Regions from separate parts of the Cryobacterium sp. TMT1-3 genome, predicted to be linked through region 3. Evidence: riboswitches for the same ligand, from Rfam matches in the RefSeq annotation. Region 3 holds a riboswitch; each other region holds the start of a gene.
What was found. A riboswitch is a leader RNA that binds a small molecule or an ion and turns the genes downstream of it on or off. The one in region 3 is predicted to bind thiamine pyrophosphate.
Positions count from the first base shown of each region.

Region 1: it holds a riboswitch for thiamine pyrophosphate, as region 3 does, so the genes downstream of both, thiC (phosphomethylpyrimidine synthase ThiC) here and thiO (glycine oxidase ThiO) in region 3, are expected to answer to the same signal.
Region 2: it holds a riboswitch for thiamine pyrophosphate, as region 3 does, so the genes downstream of both, thiM (hydroxyethylthiazole kinase) here and thiO (glycine oxidase ThiO) in region 3, are expected to answer to the same signal.

Region 1 is NZ_SOFW01000040.1:435,876-443,890, forward strand. It holds gene hxlA (3-hexulose-6-phosphate synthase) at 1-215, opposite strand, end outside; gene hxlB (6-phospho-3-hexuloisomerase) at 276-857, opposite strand; gene E3O25_RS16675 (LuxR C-terminal-related transcriptional regulator) at 971-1,816, shown strand; TPP riboswitch at 1,974-2,081, shown strand; gene thiC (phosphomethylpyrimidine synthase ThiC) at 2,076-3,746, shown strand; gene E3O25_RS16685 (hypothetical protein) at 3,779-4,213, shown strand; gene E3O25_RS16690 (hypothetical protein) at 4,292-4,885, shown strand; gene E3O25_RS16695 (BTAD domain-containing putative transcriptional regulator) at 4,987-5,976, shown strand; gene E3O25_RS16700 (response regulator transcription factor) at 6,136-6,861, shown strand; gene E3O25_RS16705 (sensor histidine kinase) at 6,854-8,015, shown strand, end outside.
Region 2 is NZ_SOFW01000019.1:25,200-33,214, reverse strand. It holds gene E3O25_RS05685 (SDR family NAD(P)-dependent oxidoreductase) at 1-217, shown strand, start outside; gene E3O25_RS05680 (hypothetical protein) at 652-900, shown strand; gene E3O25_RS05675 (hypothetical protein) at 1,186-1,428, shown strand; gene E3O25_RS17690 (bifunctional hydroxymethylpyrimidine kinase/phosphomethylpyrimidine kinase) at 1,946-2,923, opposite strand; partial or broken gene E3O25_RS17685 (bifunctional hydroxymethylpyrimidine kinase/phosphomethylpyrimidine kinase) at 3,015-3,452, opposite strand; gene thiE (thiamine phosphate synthase) at 3,449-4,102, opposite strand; gene thiM (hydroxyethylthiazole kinase) at 4,099-4,905, opposite strand; TPP riboswitch at 4,899-4,992, opposite strand; gene E3O25_RS05650 (catalase) at 5,585-7,075, opposite strand; gene E3O25_RS05645 (Fur family transcriptional regulator) at 7,103-7,537, opposite strand.
Region 3 is NZ_SOFW01000040.1:215,954-223,968, reverse strand. It holds partial or broken gene thiD (bifunctional hydroxymethylpyrimidine kinase/phosphomethylpyrimidine kinase) at 1-822, shown strand, start outside; gene thiE (thiamine phosphate synthase) at 876-1,520, opposite strand; TPP riboswitch at 1,595-1,694, shown strand; gene thiO (glycine oxidase ThiO) at 1,731-2,966, shown strand; gene thiS (sulfur carrier protein ThiS) at 2,963-3,205, shown strand; gene E3O25_RS15530 (thiazole synthase) at 3,232-3,987, shown strand; gene moeB (molybdopterin-synthase adenylyltransferase MoeB) at 3,993-5,153, shown strand; gene E3O25_RS15520 (amidase) at 5,237-6,673, opposite strand; gene E3O25_RS15515 (M20 family metallo-hydrolase) at 6,676-7,950, opposite strand; gene E3O25_RS15510 (MFS transporter) at 7,999-8,015, opposite strand, start outside.

The sequences.
Region 1 (8,015 bases), 220 kb from region 3:
ATGTCGGCTTCGAGCTCGCCGGCATCCATCGTCTTGAGGTCGGCGAAGACGATCTTGTCGGGGTGCGCAGCCTTGATCGCGGTGACGGCGCGCAGGCCCTCGGCCTTGATCAGCGGGGTGCCGAGCTCGATGATGTCGACGTGCGGGGCGACCTGGGCGGCGAGCGCGAGTGCGGCGTCGGTGGTCAGTACGTCCATTGCTACCTGAAGCTTCATGGGGTTCTTCTTTCTGTTGGTTTCAGTGGTGTGTGTGCCCGGGCCCGGGCCCGGTCGGTCTTACTCGAGGTTGGCGTGACGCGGCCAGAGCTCTTCGGCCGTGCGGCCGCTCAACTGCCAGAGCGTGTGAAAGAGAGCGTCACCGACCAGCAGCACGGACTGTTCGAACAAGCCGCCCGAATACTGGGCCGACGCCTGTCCGTCGTGGTCCTGCTTGGCGGCCGCGGGAATGAGCACGGTCACCGCGGCAAGCTGCCCGAGCGGTGACGCGGCCGCTGTGGTCAGCGCGAGAATGCTCGCGCCCACACCGTCAGCCGTCTCGGCGGCACGCACGATGGCGCCCGTCGTGCCTGATCCGCTTGCCACCAACAGCACGTCGCCGGCAGCTATGGCCGGGCTGGTCACCTCGCCGACCACGTGCACGTCCAGCCCGAGGTGCATGAGGCGCATCGCGGTCATCTTGAGCGCCAGTCCGGAGCGGCCGGCGCCGAGCACGAACACTCGCGGCGCCGCAGCGAGCAGACTCGCCGCAACGTCGAGTGACGAAGCGGATGCCCGCAGCACGTCGACCACGCGGCTGTTTTCGGCGAAAATGAGGCCGAGGGCATCCGCTGTTCTCGGGGTGGTCATTGTTTTGGTCATAGGTCAATGCTCCACTCTTTCGAGCGGGTGCGCGGCCCGCCAAATGAACGGTTAAACTACCCGAACGAATGGTCTTGGGCGGGCCCAGAGGATGGTTTGGATAGGCTGGAGGCATGACCTTCCCTGACGACTCCACCCTGCAGTCCACCCAGACAGCCCAGTCCGCGCGCAGCATGGCCGCCGAACGCTCCAAGCTCATCGCTGACCTCACTGATGCGCACGCGACGACGCTGGAATCCCTGCTGGCCGTGCTCCGCTCAAGCAGCACGAGCGACACGGCCGCCCGGCAGAAGGCCATCGAACTCGCCGCGAGCGCGATGGTCGCCCTGCGCGCGGTGAGCGACCTCGATCGCAGCCTCACCGAGGAACCGGTCGCCCGCGCCTTCGAACGCCTCAAGAACGATCTGCGCCCACTCGTGCGTTTCGGCGACCTCGACGTGCAGTTCATCGAGCCGCCGGTCAACGGGCGCGCGCTTCCGGGCGAAGTCGCTCACGAAGCCAGGGCCATCGTGCGCGGCGCCGTGCTCGCCCTGGTCGAACAGGCCGGCGTCGGCCGGGTGCGCGTGCAGTGGGACTGCGACGGCAGCAACCTGCTCATTCGCATTCGCGACGACGGACCGGGCGACCTCGATGCCGAGGTGCCGAGCGTGCGCCAGCTGGCCGCGCGGGTCGTCGCGCTCAGCGGCTCGCTCAATGTCGAGGCGACCGCGGGCTGGGGATCCGAGATGGCGGTGTCGCTGCCGCTCGACGCGCCCACAGCATCCGTCACAACCGCTGCTGCCTGGGGCCTGAGCCCCCGGGAACGCGGCGTACTCGAGCTCGTCGCCTCGGGCGCCCGGAACAAGGCCATCGCCGAAGCGCTGACCATCAGCGAGAACACGGTGAAGTTCCACGTAGCCAACCTGCTGCGCAAGGTCGGTGCCTCAACCCGGGCCGAGCTCGCCGCTCTCTCCCGCTGAGCGGATGCCCCCCGCCAGCTCTCGCCCTCGCGCAGGCTCGGGCGCCAGCTCCCGGCGGTCACGCCACCCATGCCTGGCGCGGCGGCCCACAACGGGCGCGGTGACCGCCGAGCGTGCCCGAGCGCGTGACGCGCGCTAGGGTGAGGGGGTCAGAAGACACACACACCACGGGAGCGCGCACCAGCGAGCTGAGAGGACGGCCAGGGCCGTCGACCGTTGAACCTGTCCGGGTAATGCCGGCGTAGGAAGTTCGAGTCCCATGCGCACAATTGACGAAACAATCATGTCCGAAACCGTCACCACCGGCCCGATCCTGGGCAGCAGCAAACGCTACGAACCGGTGCCGGCCTGGCCCGGCCTGGAGATTCCGGTGCGCCGGGTGAACCTCAGCAATGGCGAACACTTCGACCTGTACGACACGTCGGGCCCGTACACCGACGACACGGCAACGATCGACCTCGAGAAGGGGCTGCCGAAGACGCGGGCCGGGTGGGAGCATCCGCTGCCCATCGACGGTGCCGCGACTCAGCTGGTCTGGGCGCGGGCGGGCCGGGTCACCCCCGAGATGGCCTACATCGCGGCGCGCGAAGGCGTCTCGGCCGAACTCGTGCGTGACGAGGTGGCGCGCGGCCGGGCTGTCATTCCCGCCAACCACAAACACCCCGAGAGCGAGCCGATGATCATCGGCAAGGCCTTCACCGTGAAAATCAACGCGAACATCGGCAATTCCGCCGTGACCTCCGGGGTCGCCGAGGAGGTCGAGAAAATGGTCTGGGCTGCCCGCTGGGGCGCCGACACCCTGATGGATCTCTCCACCGGCCAGGATATCCACCTCACGCGGGAGTGGATCATGCGTAACTCGCCGATTCCGGTGGGCACCGTTCCGCTCTACCAGGCGGTCGAGAAGGTCAATGGCGACCCGGCCCTGCTCACCTGGGAGATCTACCGCGACACCGTGATCGAGCAGTGCGAGCAGGGTGTCGACTATATGACCGTGCACGCCGGCGTTCTGTTGCGCTACGTTCCGCTCACTGCGAACCGGGTCACCGGCATCGTCTCGCGGGGCGGCTCGATCATGGCTGCCTGGTGCCTCGCCCACCACGAGGAGAGCTTTCTGTACACCCACTTCGTGGAGCTCTGTGAGATTCTGCGCCGCTACGACGTGACCTTCTCCCTCGGCGACGGCCTGCGCCCCGGCTCGATCGCCGACGCCAACGACGAAGCGCAGTTCGCCGAGCTGCGCACCCTCGGGGAATTGACAAAGGTCGCGAAATCCTATGGTGTGCAGGTGATGATCGAGGGGCCGGGCCACGTGCCGATGCACAAGATCGTTGAGAACGTGCGCCTTGAAGAAGAGCTGTGCGAGGAGGCCCCGTTCTACACCCTCGGCCCGCTCGCGACCGACATCGCGCCGGCCTACGATCACATCACGAGCGCGATCGGCGCGGCCATCATCGCCCAGGCCGGAACCGCCATGCTCTGCTACGTCACGCCCAAGGAACACCTCGGGCTGCCCAATCGCGACGACGTGAAAACCGGGGTGATCACCTACAAGATCGCCGCCCACGCCGCCGACCTGGCCAAGCAGCATCCGCGCGCGCAGGAACGCGACGACGCCCTCAGCCGGGCCCGCTTCGAATTTCGCTGGGCCGACCAGTTCGCGCTCTCCCTCGACCCGGATACAGCGCAAAGCTTCCACGACGAGACGCTGCCGGCCGGTCCGGCCAAGGCCGCCCATTTCTGCAGCATGTGCGGTCCCAAGTTCTGTTCCATGCGCATTTCAGCGGATGTGCGGGTGTACGCCGCAGAGAACGGCCTCACCAGCCTCGAGGCGATCGAGGCCGGGATGGCCGAGAAGTCGGCCGAGTTCACCCGGCTGGGCAGCTCGGTCTACCTGCCGCTCCGCGTGGTCAGGGCCGACGAGCGCTGATTGCGCGAGCCGGCGCATCCGCTCGCCGAACCGTGACTGCGGGCCCGCAACGCAAAAACGGGCCAGGGTTCACGGTTCGGCGAGCGCTGCCCTGTCGAACTTGGGCAAGCAGGACGATACTGGGCGGCAGCGCGACCGGGTTCTCGATCGGCGCAGAGGGCGACCTCGTCGGTACCGGGCGCTGGTCCTTCTCGCAGGACGGCCCGGAGGTCGAGATTCGCTATGACTGGCGGGTGAACCTCGCCAAGCGCGGGCTGCGCCGGTTCGTGCCGCTGCTGAAGCCCCTGTTCGCGGCGAATCATCGCTGGGCGATGCGCACCGGGGAGCAGAGCCTCAAGCTAGAACTCCGCCGGAGTCGCGCCCGCACCGAGGCCGAGCGTCGACGCATCCCCGCCCCGCCGCAGCCCACCTTTCGGCGTCGCCGGAAGGTCGCTGCCGCGCGCCGGGTCAGCGACGTCGAGTTCTAGCCGCCGCCTCGACCAGGCACCACCCGGCAGGCGGCGGGCATCAGGGTTTTCCCATGGTGCCGAGTCCAGGATTCCGCCATGACCCCCGCAAACTCCACGCTGCGCCTGGTGCGCCCCGACGATGGCGAGAAGCACCCAGAGACCACCCGGCACACGCGGCCCGGCACCACGCGCACACCGCTTCAGGGCCGCCGCAGAATCCTGATTGTGCTTGTCATCGTTTGGCTCGTGATGGCGGCCCTGGCTGCCGTGCTGCTCGTCACCGGCACGAAGCCGAGCACGCCGCTCGGTGACACCGCCGCCGTGCCCGGCGGGCTCGCTCGCATCAGCGCGGTCATCCCGCTCGACTCCGATGGCTGGGTGCCGCCCAGCGGGGGCGACAGCCTCGCCAGCACCGTAGCCCCGGGAGCCCACCGTGTGCGCGTCCTGCTCGAGCTCACCAGAACGGATGCCGCCAGCCTCACTTTCGACGCCAGCGACTACTCTTTGTCCGGCCTCGGCTCTCGTGCCACAGCGCTCTGGGTTGAACCAGACCGGCTGGAGGTGCCGGTCCGGGCATCCGTTCTGGCAACGCTGATTTTCGAGATCCCAAATCAGGCGATCGCCCTCGTTCTCGACGGCCCGCAGGGAGCACGCTGGTCCCTCGGCACCAGCCACCACACCGCTCCCTGATCCGTCCCCCCGAGATTGGGGGTATTTGGCTACTCCACACGCGGCTTCCCCGGTTCGGAGCAACCGGGCACGATGGTCGCATTCCAACAGTGGAGGTCGTTATGACAACCGGATTCGACACTCGAGAACAGCCAACGACCGCGGCCAAGGGCCACCTGACCGTGCACGTCTTTGGCAACCTGACCATTCGACGCGGGCCGGTCGTGTTGCGCGCTCACCAGCTCGGCGGCCCCAAACCCCGTCAGATCTTCGAGATTCTCCTCGTGAATCTCGGGCTGCCGGTTTCCAAGGACCGCCTGATCGAACTGCTCTGGGGCGCAAGCGCCCCAGTCGAAGCACTGCCCACCCTCGAAAGCTATGTGAGTGTGCTACGCCGCCACCTGCAGCCCGGAGCGGGAAAATTCGGCCCACTGCAGACCACGACGGGCGGCTACGTTCTCGACCGCGACCTGGTCGACGTCGACCTCGACCAGTTCGATGTTCTGCTGCTCCGAGCCCAGAAGACCATTTCCGGCCTCGCCTACCCCCTGCTGCTGCGCGCTCTGGACCTCGCCAATGCGCCGCTACTTGGCGACGAACTCGTGCCCGGCTGGGCGGCGGAAGCCCGTGACTTGCACGCCGCCCGCCTCACCAGCGCCCGCATCCTCGCGTCGGAGACCGCCGCGGCGCTACACCGCATCGATGATGCCCTCGAGTTCGCGAATCTGGCACTGGCCGACGAACCGCTCAATGAACGAGCATGGACGGCCCTTATTCTCGGACTCGAGATGAGTGGACGCCACGCCGAGGGCCTGCAAGCCTACGACCGGTGCCGGCACGCCATGCAAAATGAATTGGGCTGCGCTCCTGGCCCGATTCTGCGGGCCGCCCAGCTGCGCCTGCTGCGCGCGACGGCCGACGGCGATGGCGACCTGGCCGACGTGCTCTCCGCCCTGCTCATGCTGCACGAGCAGCTCAGCGTGTCGCCGACGAACGGGCCAACTTCGCGACCCGCCCCTACTACTCCACGACCAGAGCCGGTCGCGGATTCCCTCCGGGAGGCTACTGATGTTGTCACGTCATTCTTGCGACGCGCCGTCGCTCGCGCCTGAGCGGGCTACCCGCCCGCTGGCCTCCCTACCATATGGGGGGCAAAAGAGACAGTACTCGACAGAAACTCATCTTGTACTGATACTGGTCTCGCCAACCGGAACAGTGCCGTGCTGTCCGTCCACTTCGAGGCTTGCGAACGGGCAGAGAGGTCACCGCAAATGACCACCCAGATGTCCCCGAGTGAACCCAGCGTGCAGGGAACAACTGCGACCGCTTCCTTGCCCGGGTCCACGGCCGGGCAGATTCGCATTCTCATCGTCGACGATCACACCACCTTCGCCGAACTGCTCACCGGTTCCCTCAATCGAGAACCCGACCTGTGCAGCGTCGGCTCGGCCAACAGCGTGGCCAGCGGCATCGCCGCGTGTTTGAACCTGGTCCCCGATGTCGTGGTCATGGACTACCACCTGCCCGACGGCAGCGGCCTCGTCGCCGCCACCGCGATTCTCGCCCGAGCGCCGCACACCCGCATTGTCATTCTTACCGGCGACCCGGCACTGGAAGCCCTGGAGCAGGCCGCTGCCATCGGGGTCTGCGCGTTCCTCCCGAAGGACGGCTCCCTCGCAACGGTGCTCGACACGCTGCGGCATGCGCGCATCGGCGGTTTCATCGTGCATCCGTCATTGGTGAGTCTACTGAGCGCACGGCGACGGCAGCGTAGTGAAGAAATCCCATTTCCCGACCTGACGAAGCGTGAGCTTGCCGTGCTCCGGCTCATGGGCGAGGGCTCCGATGTGCGAGCCAACGCCAAGGTTCTCGGCATTTCTGAGAACACCTGTCGCGGCTACGTCAAGGCAATCCTCGGCAAGCTCGGCGCGCACTCGCAACTCGAAGCGGTCGTGATTGCGACCCGACTCGGTCTGGTGCCGGCCCCTCATGTCTAGACCCGCGGCGAAGCCCAGCAGCCTGGAGAAAACGCGTTCCACCGAGCGCTCAGAGGTGCGCGCGGCGGTGGGCCGGTTCCTGGCAGTGGGCATCGTCGCGATGGTCTTCGTGGCTGTACCGGCCGCCCTCTGGGTGCGCGAACTCTCCGAGCGTAACGCCATGGACAATGCCATCCAACACGCCCAACGCCTTGCCGACTACTCCGTCGGTCCCCTCCTCTCCGATGCCGTCCTCGCGGGTGACCCCGGCTCGACCCGGCGGCTCGACGACCGATTAGCCCCCCGCATCTCCGACGGATCCATAGTGCGCGTCAAGGTATGGGATCCCTCAGGCCGCATTGTGTACTCCGACCTCCCGGATCTGGTCGGCCAGGTCTTCACGCTCCCGACCTGGACGCCCGAACTGCTCGCCGGTGGTAAGGGGCGGGCGACCCTGGGGCTGCAGAACGATCCCGGCGACGAGAACGAGACCGAGGCCGGCGAGCTGGTGGAGGTATACGTTCGTGCCACCTCGGCGAGCGGTGACCCGCTCATCTTCGAGGCCTACTTCAATGACGACGCCGTCCGAGACGAACAGAGTGCTCTCGTGGTCGGCCTCATCCCGGCGTTCCTGCTGTCCCTTGGGGCCCTGCAACTGGCCCAGCTGTTTCCGGCGGTGCAATTGGCCCGGCGCATTCAAGGCCACCAATCAACCAAGCGCCAACTGCTGCAGCACGCCATCGACGCGTCAGACCTGGAGCGGCAGCGCATCGCCCGCGACCTGCACGACGATGTCATCCAGGATCTCGCCGGGCTGTCTTATGCCCTCGAGGCCGAAGAACGGCATTCTGCCCCCGAGAATCGGGCGCTGTTCAGCCAAGCCACGGCCATCCTGCAGAAGAACGTGCAAACCCTGCGCGCTATGACCACCGAGCTGTATCCTCCCGACCTCGAAGAACTCGGCCTGCCCGCCGCTCTGGCCCGGCTGACCGCACCGCTGATCGAACAGGGCATCGACGTGAAACTCCACATTCCGGCTGACTGCGACATCGACCGTGATCGTGCCGCCATGTTCTACCGGGTGGCCCGCGAGGTGCTCGCCAACACCATGAAGCATGCCAAGGCCGGCGTCCTGGAGCTCACTCTCATGCAGGACGACGACCGCACCATCCTGC
Region 2 (8,015 bases), on a different contig from region 3:
CATCCGTATCAACGCCGTTGGCCCCGGTTACATCGACACTCCACTTCTCAGCACCCTGCCGAAGGAAACGTATGACGGGCTCGTTGGCCTGCACCCAATCGGCCGGCTGGGAACGGCAGATGAGGTCGCCGACCTAGTCATATTCCTGCTGTCAGAAAACGCTAGCTTCATCACCGGCAGCTACCACCTCGTCGATGGTGGGTACTCGGCACGCTGACCGTCCAGGCCCACGAGTGGGCGGGACGCACCAACGCACCCGCCCTCAATCCTTTGAAGAGCCGCAGCGAGGAACCAGATGGAAGCAAGGCTCTCCGCCCCCACCGCTGGACACCAGTACGCGCGCTGACGGCCATCAGGTCCGCGATATGCCAGCCATGAAGTTGGTCACGCTCATAGCGCGACTGAGGACCAATCGACCCCTGACGAAACCAACGCGGACTCCGCCTGGTGGCAAACTGCCGCGAACAACGCCGACCATCCGGTTTTCCAGGACCAATCCTTAGGCAGGTGCAGCACGATCCGTCTGGCCAGGGTGGAGATCTGGATGAGCTTGCGGCGGATGGTGCCGCTGCCCGCTTTCCCCAAGTCACTCCTAACATCGGGTGGAACATCGACCGAGTTCGACGGATTGTTCAACACGAAGGAGATTCAATGGTAAATCACAGTCATGAACCGTGCACGGCAGAAGACCTCGAAGTGCGTCCTCTTTCGGACCACGAGTGGCGTGTAGGTGACCGGCGGCAAGACGAGCGTTCACCCGAGAAGGTACTCGGGTACATCCACCACTACGGTTCGACTTTCGAAGTCCTCAATATTAAGGTGCCGCACCAGAACCTCACGTTCGACCGTTTGGAATCAGCGGTCGCGTCCTTCGCCGCGCAGCAGGACTCCAGCAATTAAAGCTCACGCCAATTAAACTTAGGCGCCGTGATCGGGATGAGGTGACCGAAAACTTTTCCGGTGTGTCCTCGGGATGTATGGTGACCTAGTAGAAACGTAGAGGACGAGGGAGAGCAGAACGATGAACATGCTATTTGTAATTGTGGCCATTATTGCGATTGTGCTCTTGATCACCGGTGGTTTTGTGCAGTCCCTTAACTTTCTGCTATGGGTCGGCGTGGTGTTGTTGGTTCTCGCCGTGATCGCATTTCTGATTCGAATGGTTTCAGGACGTCGAAACGTGTGATGACCATCGAGACAGATCTGGGCCAGTGCACGCAACAGCCGATCGTGCCGATGCTGGGTCACTGGGGAACGGTCACCGGACACCCCAGCCAGCACCGTGTCGTGCCGGTCGGCCAAGGGGCGCGCGACATCATTGCTCGCTCGCGGTTTCACGATTCTTCCTCGGGGCGCGTGTCCTCCACCGCCCAGCTCAGGCCGTGGCCGATCCGATCCATCCGCTCGGTCCAGGCGTTCTCTTCTTGATCCAGCAGTCAACTACTCCAATTCGCACGGCGCGACCGTCGCCCCCTCCTCAACTCTGCAGTTCGCTTCCAGCATGGTCAGCACGCTGCACCTCAGCGGCCTACCCTCATACTCAAGCGAGCCCAAGGTCTTGCGAGTCTCCGGCGACACCGGTCACGTGCTGATCACAGATGTCGCACGCCTGGTCCTGCAGATTCGCACTCCAGCAGACGCACAAGCTGGCGCCGGGTCGGCCAGAACGTCACGACTTTTTCACACCCACCGAAAGCGCCATCTCCGGCATCAAAACGAGACCTGCACCTGCGCGATTTCGTGGGCGAGGTTGAAGCCTCTCGCCGCGCAACCCCAGCGCATGAAGTCACCTCAAGCAACGCCGCTGACAACGTCAGCACCATGCAGTTGTGCGAACTCATCCTCCGCAACTGAGCTCCTGTCTCGCCCGTCCATAGGCCGCAGTCTGCCTGACGAGTGGCCGCTCCGGTAACCGCTGGGGGCGCGAAAGGATGGACCTGCACTCCTACCGACGGCTGATCAGGGGCGCGGCGAAGAATTCTCGCTCGTGCCCGGCCGACGCGCGGAACGCCTGGGCCATGTGGTGCCGCGACGGTTCATCCGCGGTGGCGGCAACCGTGGTGACGATCTCTATTGCGCGGGCGGTGGAGGCAGCGAACTCCTCATCCGCGTAGGTATCCAGCCAGCTGCGGTACGGATGCGCGTCGTGCGAGAGCGGATGCAGCCGCCTACCGACATCCTGATACATCCAGAAGCACGGCAACAGCGCCGCGACAAGCACGCCGTAGTCGCCGCTCGCGCCGGCGGCCGCCAGGTGGTTCAGGTAGGCGGTCGTCGTCTCGCTGGGCTGCACGCCGGCCAGGGTCTCGTCGGCAATCCAGCTGGAGTGCAGGTCGAGTTCGGCGGCGATCGCGCCGTGCGCGCTGGCCGCCCAGAACGCCTGCTCGGTGGCGGTCGGGGCGAGCCGGCTCGCGACGGCCAGCATCCGGGCGTAGTCGCGCAGGTACAGGGCATCCTGGGCGAGGTACCAAACGAAGGCCTCCCGGTGCAGCGAGCCGTCCCCAAGCGCTCGAATGAACGGCAACTCGTCGGTGTCTGTGCGGATGTCACGGATGTCGTGCCACCACGACTCGGCCACCTGCGCCGGGCTGGGCCGGGTCTGCAGGCCGCCGCGCTGCCACAGTCCGGCGAAGTGCTGGATCGGACCGTGGCCGGACCCGACCTGCAGGTCGCCGGAGTGGGCGATGCTCTCGGTCAGCCAGAGCTTCGCCTCGGCGACGGCGTCTCCCCAGTGCGCGAGGCTCGGCGCGGCCGTGCCGGCCCGGGACGCCACCCTGGTCGCGACGGCGGAGGAGAAGGAACACCCGGTTCCGTGGGTATTCGGGGTGTAGATCCGCAGCCCGGGAAACTCTCGCACGGTGTGGGCATCGACGAGGGCATCTGGCACGAGGTAACCGGCGAGGTGCCCGCCTTTGGCCAGCACGAGGACCCCGTACCGTCTCAGCGACCTGCTGCGCCTGGCGCAGCGCCGCCGACCATCTCGTCGCCACAGGAGAACCGGCGAGGATGGCCAGCTCCGGGATATTGGGCGTCACCAGGTGCACGACGCTCAGCAGGTCGCGGAGAGCCTGCTCGGCTTCCTCGGTGAGCAGCCGGTCGCCGCTCGTAGCGATCATCACAGGGTCGAGCACTACGAGCCTGGGCTTCACTTGGCCGAGCCACTCGCTCACGGTGTGGGTGACGTGCACATCGGCCAGCATCCCGATCTTGACGGCATCGATCTCGACGTCGTCACTCACAGCGTGCAGCTGCTCACGCAGGAACGAAACCGGCGGCACGTGCACCGAGCGCACACCGTGGGTGTTCTGCGCAACCAGTGCGGTCACCACGGCCATGCCGTAGCCCCCGTTCGCCGCAATGCTTTTGAGGTCAGCCTGGATGCCCGCTCCGCCGGTCGGGTCGGTACCAGCAATGCTCAGCACGCGGGCAATGCGGGGGGATGCGCCGGTCATGCCGTCGCTCCCCACGCTGCCCGCAATTCGCGGGCGGCGTGCTCGGGGTGCGGCGCCGCACAGATCGCCGACACCACCGCGACGCCCGCAGCCCCGCACTCACGGAGGGCGGCCAGATCGCGCAGGCCGACCCCGCCGATGGCCACGACCGGCAGCGTGCTAACCCCGACCAGGCGAGCGAACTCGACCAGCCCCAGGGCAGGGGGCGCGTCACTCTTGGTACGTGTGGCGTGCAGCGCGCCGATGCCGACGTAGTCGACCAAAGCCGGATCCTCGGCCGCGCGGCGCAGCTGGGCATCCGTCGACGCGCTGAGCCCGATCACCGCGTCACCCCCAACGAGGTCGCGCACCGCGCCAACGGGCAGGTCGGACTGTCCGACGTGCACCCCAGCCAGCCGGCGTCCGGCAGCACGGGCGGCCAGAAACACGTCGACCCTGTCGTTCACGATCAGCGCCACGGTGTCCGGGAGCACATCCGCGATGCGCAGAACGGTGTCGAGGAACTCCTGCCCGCCGGTCTCCTTCTCACGCACCTGCACGGCGCTCACTCCCCCAGAAACGGCGCGGCACACCACGTCCACGATGCTGCTACCGGCCGCGGCGGCCTGCGCCGAGTCGGTCACCAAGTACAGCGACAAGTCGAGGTTCATCGGAGCACCGCCCGGCGCGCGATGTCCTGCGCGCTGACGGTGGCCAGGGCGTCCACAAAGGCGACAGCGAAGCTGCTCGGACCGGCGGCGGACTCTGCCGCAAGCTCGGCCGCGACGGTGTAAACCGTGGCCGCGGCCACCGTGGTGGCGAACCTGTCGTCGTCGACCGCGGCGAACGCAGCCATGACCGCGCCGAGGGCACAGCCCCCGCCGGTGACGCGAGTGAGCAGCGGATGCCCGTTGTCGATGCGCACCAGCTCACGGCCATCCGTGATGATGTCGACGGGCCCGGAGACGGCGATCACCCCACCGGTCATGCCTGCTAGTGCGTCTGCTGCGGCCAGTGCGGCATCCACCTCGTCGGACGAGTCGACCCCGCGCCCACCGGAGCCGGCACCCGCCAGCGCGATGATCTCCGACGCGTTTCCGCGCACCACCGTGGGTCGCAGGTCGCGCAGGGCGAAGGCCAGCGGCGTGCGCACGGGCAGGAAACCAACGGCAACGGGGTCGAGCACCCACGGTGTGCCGGCGTCGTTCGCGGCGGTGACGGCCTCGACCATCGCGTCGCGTTGTTCCACGGTGGGGGTACCGAGATTAACGAGCAGCCCGGATGCGACCCGCGCGAACGCGCCCGCCTCACCCGGAATGTCGACCATCGCGGGTGCCGCACCGAGCGAGAGCAGCACGTTCGCGGTGAAGTTCACCACAACACTATTGGTAATGCACTGCACGAGCGGCGGGTGAGACCGCACCCCGTCGAGAGCTGAACAGGTGAAAGGAATCAGGTCTTCTGGCGTGCGCATATGCGCGACATCCCTTCGCTAGTACTAACTAGATCAGGTTCAACGGGTGTTATCTCAGCTCCAGATGGAGCACCCCGTGTCACTTGGCTTACGGCCTAGCGTATCGCAGCGCCCTCGTTCTCATCCAATCCTGGACGCGGCCAAACATCCGCGCTCTCTGTTAGTTATGAGGCGCACAGGTGTACAAGAAGGCCAGCGACGCACTGTCTCAGAAAAGTACAGCTTTCCAAGACGCCAAGTGCGCCCGGATCTCGACACTCGATCCCGCGTATTACCGACGCAGCCGAACGTCTCGGAAAAACGTCTCACCCACTCCCCAGGGGCAGGCTCATTTAGGTGTCCGCAGGCGGCCAGCGAATCAGGTCTCTTCACGGCCACCTCCCAATTGGCCAACGAGCTGTTAGTCAATTACCCGGTGTTGAACGTCTCCCGGGGTGACGATGTGGGCGTCTTCTCCGGTGACGATGGGTTTAGCGTGTCAGGATTTGGTATCTGTTCGTCGGCGGCGTCAGGCTGACGATGTCCGGATAGACGAATAGGACCTGCAGCTCACCAACAACAGCTCAGTCGAGTGCACGGTCGAGGGATATCCGCTCGCTCTGGAGGCGGAGGGAGAGCGGCCTCGAAAGCACAACGGCCGGCTCCCCGAGGGGAACCAGCCATCGTGTGGTGCGTGGTGTTACTCGCCTACGCTCACGGGCTGGGCCTCGGCGTTGGCCGTGTGTGCGCCCGTGGTGAGGGCGTCCGTGATCTTGGCGCCCAGGTCGGAGTCGACCGAGGTCCAGTACCAGATGAAGCGCTCCTTGATGCGGTCGACGGTCAGTGCGCTGTACTGGCCCACGAGGGTCTCGAGCAGGCGGGCCTTGGCGCCGTCGTCGTAGACCTCGCGGTACAGCGTGCCCGCCTGGCCGAAGTCGTCGTCCTCGGAGTGCAGGGTCTGTGCGGCGCGAACGAGCTCGCCGTCGGTCTCCCAGCCACCCTCACCGGCGGCGACCGGGTCGGCGACGAGGCCGTCGTACGAGTTCGGCGCATAAGTGCGCGCGGTCGCATCGCTGAACTGGTAGCGCATGTGGCCTTCGTGCTCATAGTTGTGCACTTCGGCAGCGTGCGGCTGGTTCACCGGGAGCTGGTTGTAGTTGGTCCCAATGCGGGCGCGCTGCGCGTCCGGGTAGGAGAACACGCGGGCCATGAGCATCTTGTCGGGGCTGATGTCGATGCCGGGCACGAGGTTCGAGGGCGAGAACGCTGCCTGCTCGATCTGAGCGAAGAAGTTCACCGGGTTGCGGTTGAGCGTATAGTGGCCAACCTTCACCAGCGGGTAGTCGGCGTGGGGCCAGACCTTCGTGATGTCGAACGGGTTGAATCGGTAGGTCTTCGCATCCTCGTAGGGCATGATCTGCACGAAGACGTCCCACGTGGGGAAGTCGCCGCGCTCGATGGCGTCGTGCAAGTCGCGACGGTAGTAATCCGCGTCAACACCGGCAATCTTCTCGGCCTCCTCAGCGGTGATGTTGTGTACACCCTGGCGTGACTTGAAGTGGTACTGCACCCAGTAGCGACCGCCTTCGGCGTTGATCCACTGGTAGGTGTGCGAACTGTAGCCGTTCAGCTCACGCCACGAGCGGGAGAGGCCGCGGTCGCCCATGAGGTAGGTGACCTGGTGGGCCGACTCGGGTGAAAGGGTCCAGAAGTCCCACTGCATGTCTGCGTCGCGCAGACCGGAACCGCCGAGGCGCTTCTGTGAGTGGATGAAGTCGGGGAACTTGATGCCGTCACGAATGAAGAAAACCGGGGTGTTGTTGCCGACAATGTCGTAGTTGCCCTCGGTCGTGTAGAAACGGAGCGCATAGCCACGGACGTCGCGCCAGGTGTCGGGGGAACCTTGCTCGCCGGCGACGGAAGAGTTGCGCTGCAGCACCTCGCTCTTGGCGCCAGGCTGGAACACGGCCGCGCGGGTGTACGCCGAGACATCTTCGGTGACCTCGAACTCGCCGAACGCTCCGCCGCCCTTGGCGTGCGGGTTGCGCTCCGGCACACGCTCGCGGTTGAACGCCGCGAGCTTCTCGACCAGTACGCGGTCGTGAAGGGCGGTTACGCCGTCGGGGCCGGTGGTGAGCGAGTGCTCGTTTTCACCGATGGGCGACCCGCTCTGAGTTGTAATGTTCGTCACAATATCTCCTTGACTGGTTGTTGCGGACTAGCTATTGGTCAGTTGGCAGGCGGGGCAGAGTCCCCAGAAGGTGACCTCTGCGGTGTGGATGGCAAAGCCGCTGTCGTGCAACGGGGTGAGGCAGGGTGCCTCTCCGACGACGCAGTCGACGTCCTGAACGGCGCTGCACCGGGTGCAGACGACGTGATGGTGGTTGTCGCCGGTGCGCAGCTCGTAGCGCGCTGAGGAGCGGGCGGGGGCGATCTTTCGCAGCAGACCGGCCGAGGTGAGGGCGGTGAGCACGCCGTAGACAGCCTGCAGGGAGGTGCCAGGCAGGTCGAGTTTGACGGAGTCGAACACTGTGTTTGCGTCGGCATGCGACTGGGATTCGAGAGCCTTGAGCACCGCGAGGCGGGACTCGGTGACCTTCAGGCCGGCACCACGAATGCTGTCGCTGAGCATCTTTGGAGTGGAGGTGATCATGGCACCCATGTTACCAATTGTCTTGAATAATTCAAGATTATGTGATGACTTATAAGAAGCCTCGGTTAGCTGTATTCGTTGCCTCATCTGAGAATCGCCGCTTCGGCGTGGTTGTTGAACGTCACCCCGGGAGACGTTCAACAACCAGTCAGGCCGCGTGAGCAGCGCGTGGTATCTAACGCGCGCGGACGCTTGATTGATAGCCCAGGTCTGTACTTCGAGTGTTTTCGTGTCGAGCAGTCCGCCAGCACCTTCGCCCCATTCGGCGCCGAGTATTTCGCTGCGAAGCCAAATAGGAGCACTAATTTTTCCGGGGCGGGTGAACATCTCATTGGCGGTGTGCCTAAAGTGATAGTGCCCAGAGAGCACAATTCCACCGTCAGAAAGTACAGAGGTTGCGCGTTGAGTAAATACATCGCTTGCGGCTTCGGCGTGGTTGCGTCCCCCCGAGTGGATGCTCCTTTTGATGTCAAGCGGC
Region 3 (8,015 bases):
CACCCTCTCACGCTGCGGCAGACGCCCAGGATTCTCAGTATTGCCGGCACCGATCCCACCGGCGGCGCCGGAATTCAGGCCGACCTGAAAAGCATCGCGGCCAACGGCGGCTACGGAATGGCGGTCGTGACTGCCCTGGTCGCGCAGAATACGCGCGGGGTGCGCGCGGTGCACACCCCGCCGGTCCATTTTCTCCGGCAGCAATTGACCGCGGTGAGCGACGACGTGACCATCGACGCCGTCAAGATCGGCATGCTCGCGAATTTCGCGGTGATCACCGAGGTGGGTTCCTGGCTGGAGGAGTGTCGGCCGCCGCTGGTCGTGCTCGACCCGGTGATGGTGGCGACCAGCGGTGACCGGCTGCTCGACGCCTCAGCGGAGCAGGCACTGCGCGACCTGATTCCGCACGCAGACCTCGTCACGCCCAACGTTCCCGAGCTGGCCGTCCTGCTCAATGAGCCAGCGGCGATCGACTGGACCGAGGCTCTCGAACAGGGCGAACGGCTGTCGGCCCGCACCGGAACCACCGTGCTGGTCAAGGGCGGGCACTTCACCGGAACAGCCTGCCCCGATGCTCTGGTAAACACCCACGGGCTGCTCACGCACAAGGTGCTCGAGTTCACGGCGCCGCGCATCGAGACCAGGAATAGTCACGGCACCGGGTGTTCCCTGTCGGCGGCGATGGCGACCGTGCAGGCTCGAAGGGGGAACTGGGCGCAGTCCCTCGCCGAGGTCAAGGACTGGCTCCAGGATGCCCTGGCCCACGCTGACGAGCTCGAGGTCGGCCGGGGAAACGGTCCGATCCACCACTTTCATCGGCTGTTCGCGCGCGCAGGCGCCTCCTCCAGTCCGGGTGCACGGGCCTGACCGTTCGATTAGTCGAGCGGGGGCAGGCTGGCCAGAAGCCGCTGCGCGGCATCCGTCGGGTCGTCGGCGTCGGTGATCGCCCGCACCACGACCACCCGAGTGGCGCCGGCCTCGACCACCTGGTCGATGGTGCCGAGGTCGATACCGCCGATGGCAAACCACGGGCGCGGGCTGGCAGCGGATGCGCTCTGCTCGGCCGCGTAGCCCAGCAACTCGGTTCCGACCGCGGCGCGACCGGGCTTGGTCGGCGTGGCCCAGACCGGGCCGACGCAGAAGTAATCGAGATTGTCGGCGGCGAGCGCGGCATCCACTTGCTCGGGGGTGTGCGTGGACAGGCCGATCCGCGGGGCCGGGCCGAGCAAAGTGCGGGCCGAGGCGAGCGGCAGGTCGGTCTGCCCGACGTGGAACACCGGAGCGCCGGCGAGACCGGCGATATCCGCCCGGTCGTTGACGGCCCAGAGCCGGGCCCGTTGCTCGGCGACCGTGCGCAGAATTTCGAGATAGTCGAGCTCTTCGGCGGCATCGATGGTCTTGTCGCGCAGTTGGATGATGTCGACCCCGCCGGCGAACGCGGCGTGCACGAAGTCAGCGAAATCACCCCGATCCTTACGCGCATCGGTGCAGAGATACAGCCGGGCGGTCATCTGGTCCATTTGTCCAACATTAGGTGGCTGCTGCCCGGCCTCGGGCGCCGCAGCGGGCTCGAGGCGTGAGCGCGTATAGGCTGGGCCCTGACACGGGGTGCTCCATATTGTGTGCGAGCTGAGATCGATACCCGCTGAACCTGTCTAGTTAGCACTAGCGAAGGAATGTCCGCATGATCGATAGCACTCGCCACCCGTCCCCACTCTGCGAAGCGCGCCATGAGTGAGCGGCGGGCCCATCGCAGCGTCGACGTTGCCGTCATCGGTGGCGGCATCATCGGTCTCGGCATCGCCTGGGCCGTGGCGCAGACCGGCCGCACGGCGGTCGTCATCGACCCGGATCCGGCCGGAGGTGCCACCTTCGCGGCCGCCGGAATGCTCGCGGCAGTGAGCGAACTGCATTACCAGGAGGAGGCGCTCCTCGAGCTCATGCTCGCCTCCTCGGCGCTGTATCCCGCCTTCATCGAATCGCTCGGAACCGCGTCGGACCTCACCGGGTACCAGAGAACCAGAACCATCAACGTCGGTGCCGAAGCGGCCGATCGGCAAGCGCTCGCCGACCTTCGCGGCGTACAACTGGTCAACGGGCTGGGCGTTGAGCCCCTGACCGTTCGCGAAGCACGTGAGCTCGAGCCGCTGCTGAGTCCGCGCATTTCCGGTGCCTTCCTGGTGGGCCAGGATCATCAGGTTGACCCGCGCCAGCTCACCGCGCGCATCCAGCTCGCGTTGGTCGGGCTCGTCAGAGACGGCCAGCCAGCCGTGCTTCGCGTGCGTGCCCGTGGGCTCCTGCACGACGTTGCAGCGGATGCCTCCTCGCGCGTCACCGGCGTGGCCCTGGTTGATGGCTCAACGGTCAGCGCGACCGAAGTGGTCGTGGCCAACGGGCTCGGGGCGGCCGACCTGAGCGGGCTGCCCGAGCACCTGCGCCTGCCGCTGCGCCCGGTCTATGGTGAGGTCCTTCGGCTGCGTGTTCCCGAGCACCTTCGGCCGTTGCTCACCTGCACGGTGCGCGGCCTGGTGCACGGCGTGCCGGTCTATCTGGTCCCCCGCACCGACGGAACGCTCGTGATCGGAGCCACCCAGCGTGAAGACGGCTCGAGCGCGGTGTCGGCCGGTGGCGTTCACCAACTGCTGCGGGACGCCCAGGAGCTGGTGCCGGCGGTCAGCGAACTCGAACTTCTCGAGGTGACCGCTCGGGCGCGGCCGGGAACGCCCGACAATGCGCCGCTGCTCGGTCGGGTCAGCCGTTCCGGAGCCGACAGTGGCGATATTCCCGGCCTCATCATCGCCACCGGATTCTTTCGCCACGGGGTGCTGCTCACCCCGATGGCTGCCCAGCACTGTGTTGACCTCATCGAGGGGAACGCCACGGATCGGTGGCGGAGCTTTCGGCCGGATCGTTTCTCGGCGAGCCGGGTTCTCGCATCCGCTTCGCTCAACGGAGGCCACTCGTGACCGTCACCATCACCGTCAACGGCCAGAGCCGAACCGTGCGGGCCGGTGGCAGCGTGACCGACCTCGTAGCCCAGATCACCGATCGCCCCATTGACGCAGAGGGCCGGGCCGACGACGGGGGCCGTCTCGGCGTGGCCGTCGCGCGGAATGCCGCGGTCGTTCCCCGCAGCCAGTGGTCGTGCACCCGGTTTGCCGCCGGCGATGAAGTTGAAATCGTTTCTGCGGTTCAGGGAGGTTGATCGTGCCCACACACACTGACAGTCTGATGATTGACGGCGTCGAGTTCACCTCGCGCCTGATCATGGGTACCGGGGGCGCGCCGAGCGTGCACGGCCTCGGCGAGGCGCTGCGTGCCTCCGGAACCGAACTCACGACCGTCGCGATGCGGCGCCACAGTGTGGCGAGCTCCGAGTCGCTCTTCGAGCTGCTGCTGCAGCATTCCATTCGCGTGCTGCCGAACACCGCCGGCTGTTTCACGGCGCGCGAGGCCGTGCTGACCGCCGAGCTGGCCAGGGAGCCCCTCGAGACCCACTGGATCAAGCTCGAAGTCATCGCCGATGAGCTGACCCTGCTGCCCGACGCGGTCGAACTGGTGGAGGCCACCGAACAGCTCGTCGCGCGGGGCTTCAAGGTCTTCGCCTACACAAATGACGACCCCGTGCTCGCCCTGCGGCTCGAACATCTTGGCGCCGTGGCCGTGATGCCGCTGGGGGCGCCGATCGGCACCGGGCTCGGCATTCTCAACCGGCACAATATCGAGCTGATCGTGGCCCGCGCCGGCATCCCCGTGGTGCTCGACGCCGGCATCGGCACCGCCTCCGACGCCGCCCTCGCCATGGAATTGGGCTGTGACGCCGTGCTGCTGGCCACCGCGGTCACCCGCGCGCAAAACCCGGCGCTCATGGCCGACGCCTTCAAACACGCCGTGATCGCGGGCCGGCGCGCGTCGCTGGCCGGCCGCATCCCGCGGCGCGACCTCGCCCTGGCGTCGTCACCCGTGATCGGACGGCCCGACCTGTGAAGCGGATGCCGGCGCTCGCGCCGCTCGTCGAACCGGGCGAGCCGCTCACCACGGCCGAACGGGAGCGGTACTCCCGCCACATTCTCCTACCCGAAATCGGCCTGCTCGGCCAGCGCCGGCTGAAGAATGCGCGCGTACTCGTGATCGGAGCTGGCGGTCTCGGTTCGCCGGTGCTGCTCTACCTCGCCGCCGCCGGTGTGGGCACCATCGGCATCGTCGACCATGACACGGTGGACCTGAGCAACCTGCAACGCCAGGTCATCCACGGCGTCGCCGATTTGGGCCGGTCGAAACTGCAATCCGCCGCCGCGGCGGTCGCCGAGCTCAACCCACTCGTCACCGTGCACCAGCACGACGTCTGGCTGTCAGCGGCCAACGCGCTCGAACTGTTCGCCCGGTACGACCTCATCCTCGACGGCGCCGACACCTTCGCCACCCGCTATCTGGTCAGCGATGCCGCAGCGCTGCTCGGCAAGCCCTGCGTCTGGGGCTCCATCCTGCGCTTCGACGGGCAGGTCAGTGTCTTCTGGAATCGGCACGGTCCCACCTACCGCGACCTGTATCCGGAAGCGCCGACGGCCGGGACGGTACCCGGGTGCGGCGAGGGCGGAGTGTTCGGAATGCTGTGCGGAACGATCGGTTCCACGATGGTCGCCGAAGCCGTCAAACTCATCACCGGGGTGGGACGTACCCTGCTCGGCCGGGTCGTGCTGTTCAACGCGCTCGACGCCTCGTGGCGCGAAATCACGATTGCGCCCGACCCCGCTACCGAGCCGGTCACCGAACTGATCGACTACGACCTGTTCTGCGGCACGCCCCCGGCGTCGCCTCAGGGGGACCAGTCCATCTCCGTGCACCAGCTCGCCGCCATGCTCGATGCGCGCTCACGCGGCGAGCTCGACTTCGATCTCGTCGACGTTCGTGAACCAGAGGAATATGCGATCGTGCACATTGCCGGATCGCTGCTGGTACCCAAGGGCGGCATCCTCTCGGGGCAGGCCCGCCTCGCCCGCGACCGCGACATTATCGTGCACTGCAAGGCCGGCCCCCGCGCCGCAGCCGTACTGGCCGAGCTGCAGCGCCGGGGGTACGCGCAGGTGCGCCAGGTTGAGGGCGGAATCGTGGCCTGGACCAGGGAAATCGAGCCCGCGCTGCCAACCTATTGAGTGAGCCGCAGCTCGCGGCACGTGTTTGAGAACGTGGCACTGGTTTGAACGCAGGCCGTCATCTCAAACAGGGGCCACGAGGGTCAGTCGCCGATCAGGGCGTAGCGGTGGGCCCAGGGGCGCAGCATCTCGACGGCGGCACCGACCCGAAAGACCGTGTCGTCATCAAAGGGATGCCCGACAATCTGCACTCCGGTCGGGATACCGCAGTCGGCCATGCCGCTCGGAACCGCCAGCACCGGGCAGCGGTTCGCGATGTTGAAGGGCACGGTCATGTGCGCCTGCCAATAGTGGTCGAGGTGCTCGCCGCCGGTCCTGATGCCGTTCAGATAGTGATCGTCGGCGGTCAGCGACGCCACCGCCGAGGTCGGGCAGATCAGGGCGTCGAACCCGCTCATCACAGCGGCGAGTTGGCCCTGCAGACGGGTTTCGGCGCTGAGCCCGTCGAGAAAACGGGTGCCGGCGGTCGCAGCGCGGGCATCGGCCATGAACTGCACCGTATACGCGGCGAGCCCGCTCTCGGCGCCGCGGGTCTCGTCCTCCATGGCGGGCCCGAGAGTATGACCGAAGTGGGTGAACGACACCCGGTGCATCTCGGCCGTGGTCCACGGCAGTTCGACCTCCTCGACGATCGCCCCGGCGCTCTGCAGCGCCGCAGCGACCGCGCGGGTGTTCGCCTCCACGTCGGCATCGACGAGGTAGTCGCCGAGTCGAATGCACAGGGCGATGCGGAGGCCGCGCGCCGAGGCCCACGCCCCGGACAGCGGTGCGGTGTCGGCGAGCGAGGTATGGTCGCCGGGGTGCCGGCCGGCCATCACGTTGGCGAGCAGGGCGGCATCCGCTACCGTGCGGGCCATCGGGCCGTCGCCGCGATAGTGGTCGGCGGCGAGCGGCGCTACACCCGGGATGCGGCCGTACGGTGCCTTGAACCCGACGGTTCCGGTGAAGGCCGCCGGCAGACGGGTCGATCCGGCAATGTCCGAGCCGGTGGCGAGCGGCGTAAAACCCGCCGCGAGGGCAGCGCCGGAACCGCCCGAGGAGCCGCCGGGGGAGAGTGCCAGGTTGAACGGATTGCGGGTGACGCCCCAGAGCGGCGAGTGGGTCACCGTGGCACAGCAGAATTCGGGCGTCGTGGTGCGGGCGTGCACGATGCCGCCGGCCGAGCGGATGCGGCTGATCACCGGATGATCGGCGTTCGCCACCACCGCGCGCTGGGCCACGAGCCCGTTGCTGAGCACGTGCCCGGCGAGGGAATGCTTCTCCTTCGCCGCGACCGGCAGACCGAGCAGTGGGGCGAGAGCGCCGCCGGCCCGGTACTGTTGCTCGGCGTTGCGGGCCGACTCTCGTGCCGCATCGACCAACTGCTCGGTGAGCGCGTTGACCCGCGGGTTGACCGCGTCGATGCGCTGAAGGACCGACTCGAGCAGCTCGATTGGCGACAGGTCGCGCGACCGAAACAGGTTGAGCGCCTCGGTTGCGCCGAGGTAGTGCAGGTCGGTCGCCGTGGTCGTGCCCGACACCGTTACGCCCGGACCGTCGACGCCAGTGCGGGGGCCGTGGCCGAGTCGACCAGGGCGCCGTTGACCAGATCGGTAGTGACCTCGGTGAGCAGCGCGAGCCCGGCAACCATGTCGGCATCCGTGGTGAATTCGCGTTCGCAGTGCGAGACGCCGTCGACGCTCGGAATGAACAACATGATCGAGGGCACGATGGTGTTCATCGCTACCGAGTCGTGGCCGGCCATCGTCTGGATGCGGCGGGTGGAGAGCCCGGCCCGCACGGCGGCTGCCTCGGCCAGCTGCAGGCCGTTCTCCGGAAAATACCGGATCGGACGAACATCGAAATCGGTCACAGTGATCTGGATGTCGTGTTCGACGGCGAGAGCAGCGATTTTCTCGAGCAGGGTCGCGCGGGCCGTCTGCACGATCTGTGGGTCGCCGCTGCGCAGATCGGCGACCAGGCGCACCCGGCGGGCGACGACGATAGGGGAGTTGGGTTCGAGGGTCAGCTGCCCGACCGAGGACACGATGGCCTCGTCGGCGAAGTCGGTAGTGACTTCGCGCACCATGAGGATGATCTTCGCGGCAGCGACGAGGGCGTCGTGGCGATCGGCCATGGCGGTCGCCCCGGTGTGCGACTGCTCGCCGAGCACCTCGATGTCGAGCTTCTGGGTGTACCAGCTGCGGTCGACGACGCCGATCGCGATCTCTTCGCGCTCCAAAATGCGACCCTGTTCAATGTGGATCTCGGCGTAGCTCACGGTGACCGGGCGCGGGTCGGTGCCGAGGTAGCCGATCTCGGCGAGGGCGGCGCGAGCGGTCACCCCGGCCAGGTCCGTCACGTCGAGCATCTTCTCCTGATCGAACAGGCCGGCGAACACGCTGCTGCCCATGACGCTCGGTGCGAACCGGCCGCCCTCTTCGTTGAACCAGTTCACGACGGCGAGGTTGAACGACGGCGCCGTGCCGCTCGCTCGCATCAGCTCGTCGACGTTGCGGGCCGCGTGCAGGGCCGCGAGCACGCCGTAGGCACCGTCGAATCGTCCGCCGAGCGGCTGGCTGTCGAGGTGCGAACCAACGAGCACGTAGGGTGCGCCGGGGGTCCACTCGATCAGCCCGAACATGTTGCCGATGCCGTCAACGTGCAGGGTGTAGCCGGCGTCGGTGATCCACTTTGAGAACCACGCGCGGCTTTGCGCGTCTTCGGCGGTGGCGGCCTGGCGGTCGACGCCCTGTCGGGGTGTGGCACCGATGGTGGCGACGTGGTGGAAGTCCGTGAGAAAATCAGCGGATGACATGTGTGCTCCTTTAATACAGCGAGTGATGCGCGAACGGATGCTGAGGTGTCAGCCCAGGCGCCCCC